DNA from 2 places in the Cytobacillus sp. FSL R5-0569 genome. Region 1 is predicted to be linked to the other one. Evidence: riboswitches for the same ligand, from Rfam matches in the RefSeq annotation. Region 1 holds a riboswitch; the other holds the start of a gene.

The links. A riboswitch is a leader RNA that binds a small molecule or an ion and turns the genes downstream of it on or off. The one in region 1 is predicted to bind S-adenosylmethionine.
Region 2: another riboswitch for S-adenosylmethionine. It lies ahead of MKX78_RS20120 (iron-containing alcohol dehydrogenase family protein); the one in region 1 lies ahead of MKX78_RS05435 (MetQ/NlpA family ABC transporter substrate-binding protein).

Annotation. Positions count from the first base shown of each region.
Region 1 is NZ_JBBOWW010000001.1:1,035,267-1,037,672, reverse strand. It holds gene MKX78_RS05440 (aminoglycoside phosphotransferase family protein) at 1-361, shown strand, start outside; gene MKX78_RS05435 (MetQ/NlpA family ABC transporter substrate-binding protein) at 444-1,268, opposite strand; SAM riboswitch class I at 1,357-1,467, opposite strand; gene MKX78_RS05430 (pyridoxal phosphate-dependent aminotransferase) at 1,708-2,406, shown strand, end outside.
Region 2 is NZ_JBBOWW010000001.1:3,936,820-3,939,225, forward strand. It holds gene MKX78_RS20115 (hypothetical protein) at 248-823, shown strand; SAM riboswitch class I at 903-1,018, shown strand; gene MKX78_RS20120 (iron-containing alcohol dehydrogenase family protein) at 1,111-2,226, shown strand; gene MKX78_RS20125 (MetQ/NlpA family ABC transporter substrate-binding protein) at 2,223-2,406, shown strand, end outside.

The sequences.
Region 1 (2,406 bases):
GTCAAAATTTAAAGAAGCAAAAGTGGTGATTCATGGTGATCTAACAAGTGCCAATATCCTTTATCATCCAAGCAAAAAGGAAATATCAGGAATTATAGACTTTACAGATACGCAAATAGGGGACCCGGCGTTTGACTTTGCAGGGCTATATTGGGATTTCGGAGATCAATTCACCAAAGAAGCTCTCGCATCTTATCAAACAAAATTCAATAAAGATGAAATGTATAGAAGAGTCACTTCCTTTTACGGCTTACAACCAATATTTCACAAATGGTTGAAAAACGTCAATGACCAGGATGAAAAAGTTGTTCGACAATCCATAAGTACAGGAATGACCAAAATACAAATTATGCACAGATAAGTTTAACAGTATTCTACAACTATTATTAGAAACCGGACAAATCCATATAATTTTGTCCGGTTTCTTGCTTATTATTACTTCGTTATTCCATCCACGCTGGCTTTCCAAATCCTTGAAACTCTTCGTCGATAATTTTTTCAAATTCTGCAGACTCGACCACTTCTTTTAAGTCTTTCGCATATTGTTTATCTTCAAAGTCTGCTTTAACTGCAACCACGTTGCGATAATCATCAAGCATATTTTCTAGTGCTAATGCACTTAATAAGTCCATATCGGCTGCCAACGCAAAGTTACCAGGAACTGCAGCAAGATCCACACCCTCAAGAGATCTTGGTAATTGTCCTGCTTCAATCGGTTGAAAAACTAAATTCTTTTTATTCTCCTTCACATCTTTTTCAGATACTGTTAGTGGATCGGCGTTTTCATCAATCGTAATTAGACCTTCGTCATTTAACGTATTTAAAGCGCGTGCTGCATTCGTTGGGTCATTTGGAATAGCAATGGTTGCACCGTCTTTAATCTCATCAATTGAATTAAACACATTCGAGTAAATCCCCATTGGGGCTGTTGGTACAATAATTAATGGTGCTAAGTCCATGTTATTTTCTTTCTCAAAATTCTCCAAGTAAATTGTATGTTGGAAAAGGTTAGCTTGTATATCATCTTCATTTAAAGCTTTGTTAGGTTGGATATAATCGCTAAACTCTACGACAGTTACTTTATATCCTTTTTCCTCTAGACCAGGTACAATAGCTTTTTTCAACATATCACTATAAGGACCGGCAGTAGCACCAATTTTTAGTTCTTTCGTTTCATCCACCTTTTCTCCACTCGTGTCTGAACCTCCGCCACATGCTGTTAGTAAACAAACAGTTGCAATGAATAAAACAATTAGCCACTTTCTCATTATGTTTCCTCCCCATAGCTGTAACCAGAATTTTAACCAATAAAAAAAGCCACTATTCATCATCTGAAAGAGGCATTGGTTTTATTCCGCCTTATCTTTCAGAATGAATGGATATCATTCTGCAGGAATTGGCACCTTCCCAATATTGGGGGTTGCCGGACGTCATAGGGCCTAGTCCCTCAGTCTCTCTGGATAAGCTTTTCATTTAATTTTTATGATATGATATTACTACTCTCTTTTATTTTTGTCAATGTTCGAAATAATGCTACATCCAATCTCCCAAGAAAATGGGTTTAGTGATCCAACTACCTTTCCTTTATTCTTTTAAAACAAAAAAGGAAATCGAATATTTCCTTTTATATAAAATTAACTGGACAATTTGTCTTTTTGGTTATAAAATGCGTTCGTATATAGATTAAATGAATGAAGGTGGATTAAAATGGAATTATCGCATCGTTTGAAGCAATTACCTCAACAATTTTTTGCTTCCCTTGTTCAAAAAGTTGCTGCTGCAAAACTTGAAGGCAGAGATGTTATTAACCTAGGACAAGGCAATCCCGACCAGCCAACACCTGCACATATTGTACAATCACTTCAGCAAGCTGCAGAAGACCCAATGACACATAAATATTCTCCTTTTAGAGGAATTAATGAATTAAAGAAGGCCGCCGCTTCCTTTTATGCGCGTGAATATGGGGTAGAAATTGAGCCTGAAAAAGAAGTAGCTATCCTTTTTGGCGCAAAAGCAGGTTTAGTAGAAATTCCATTATGCCTACTCAATGAGGGAGATTTAATGCTCTTACCAGATCCAGGTTACCCTGATTATGAATCTGGTGCGGTTTTGGCAAATGTAAAATACGAAACCTTTCCTTTAAAAGAAGCAAATCAGTTTCTACCTGATTACTCGCAATTTACAGAAAAACAAAAAAAGGATGCCCGCCTACTATTTTTGAATTATCCTAATAATCCAACAGGCGCGACAGCTGATTCCACATTTTTTGAAGAAACTGTTGCTTTTGCTAAGGAAAACAACATTACCATCTTGCATGATTTTGCTTATGGTGCTATCGGCTTTGATGGAAAGAAACCTGAAAGTTTCTTAGCCACAGCCGGAGCGAAAGACGTTGGTATTGAAATG
Region 2 (2,406 bases), 2.9 Mb from region 1:
TTTATATGTATCGGTCTAATCTTTATTTCTTCCCCCATATAAAAACTCCTTTTTTTATAAAACTGTTCTGAATGAAAACTTATAAACCAAGACTACCACTTTTCTTAGTTTGAAAATATTGCTTTATTCATTTACGAATGAACAGTATAAAAAGTTTCTTATCATTGCACTGACATAATCACTACGATACAAAATATATATGAAAGGAGGCATCGAGGTATTTTATGAGCATCCAAAGGAGGGTAATTTGAATATGCTTGCTTTGTTCAGTCTTTTTCTAGTTGTCGGCTACAGTTTCTTTTTCTTTATTAGTGCCGTTAGAAAAAAGAAAGAAATAGCTACAAAATATTCTAAATGTATTCCCATGGTGGTTGGTATGACGAGTAGCTTAACAATCGGTTTGATTATATCTGTGTGGTTACCAGAAATGGCTAAAGCAACTGTATTATCAATTCTCATTAGCGCTGTCATTGCCATTTTTATAGGACTACCGTTTAAAACAAACGGACTCGTTGAAGCTCAAGCGTCAAGTCTCATGGGAAGTATGATGGGGGCAATGCTAGGCATTATGTTGGTACCCAGTGAAGTTACATTTATGATCATTAGCATGGATCTGATTTATTTAATTAGTATTTTTGCCATGATGCTTCTCATGCACAAAAAACATTCATTAAAGGAAGCATTGAAAAATCGACCTGTGCCCTTCTATCTAACATTCTTATTAAGCATCGCCATTATCTGCGCATCGGGAATTCATCAAGAAGCGAAGAACTCAATTCATCCGATTGAAGAAAACACCCCACAAGTAGAACACCATCACTAGTTTAATGATTAATTTCAATTATGTTATTGACTTTTCATGTAATAGATAATATTATGAATATAATTTAATAAAGCATTTTCTCTTATAAAGAGCGGCTGAGGGACTGGCCCTGCGACGCCCGGCAACCATTCATATACCCATATGAACAGGTGCTAAATCCTGCAAAATACTTTTTGGTATTTTGATATATGAGAGAGGTTTACTACTATTCTAGTATATTTATGCCTCTCATGATGAGAGGCATTTTTGTTTTTATCATCACATCAAAAGAGAAACGAGGAGAGGAAATGACTGTAACAATCGTAAAAGGGGCTCCAGGACATTATTTATTAGGTTCAGGCATTCTAACAGAACTCCCCGACCTACTTAAAGATATTTCTGTTTCCAAATACCATATCATAACCGGTAAAAAAGCTTGGCAAGCCGTGCAACCCTACTTGCCCAAGGAAGTAATAGATAACAACATTCACCTTCATTATATAGATGGTCACACTACCTTAAAAAAGGTCCATGACATCCAAGAAATAATAACAAATGATGGTGCTAATGGCGTAATAGGTATTGGTGGTGGGACAGCATTAGATATAACAAAAGCAGTTGCGATTGAAGCATCTGTTCAATCCATTCTTATACCGACAATCGCAGCTACCTGTGCCGCATGGACACCATTAAGTGTTTTTTATAATGAAGAAGGCAGCTTTACTCATTATACCGAGTTCCCTATTGCGACAACCCTCGTATTGGTTGAACCTGAAATTATTGCTAAAGCGCCTATTACTTATTTAAAAGCAGGAATTGGGGATACATTAGCCAAGTTTTATGAAGCTGAAGCTCTAATTGAAAGTTTTTACCCTGAAGAAACACTTCCTGTACCTAAACAAGTTTCGCAATTTTCAGCTAAAATTTGCCGAGATACATTGCTTAATGATGGTGAAGCCGCACTACAATCAGTAGCCAAAAACGAAACCTCAAAAGCACTTATCCGTGTGATTGAAACGATTATCATGACTGGGGGTATGGTCGGTGGATTCGGCGAAAAAGCAGGACGAATCGCTGGTGCCCATTCGTTTCATAATGGACTAACCGTAGCGGATGCAGCCCAAGATTTTCTTCATGGGGAATTAGTCGCTTACGGGATTCTTGGTCAATTGGCCATTGAAGAAAAATGGACGGAAGTTGATTACCTTCTCCCGTTTTATGAGAGCTGGCAATTGCCAAGTAGTCTCTCTAGTCTAACTATTGATGTGAATGATGAGCAATTAATGAAGACAATTGTAAAAAAGGCGATACGCCCAACTGAATCTATTCACTTTATGAAAAACGAGATAAGTGAACATTCTGTTTTACAAGCACTTCGATTATTAGAAAAACAAAATGAACAAAAAGGAGTTCAAACATCATGAAAAAATGGTTACTAACTGGAACATTCTTATTATCTTTAACAGGCTTAGCTGCATGTGGTAGTGATGAAGCCAGCAACTCTACAGAAGGATTATATGACGATGAAGAATTAGTCATTGGTGTCACTGCAGGTCCACATGAGCAAATCTTAGAAAAAGTAATTGAATTAGCTAAAGAAGAAG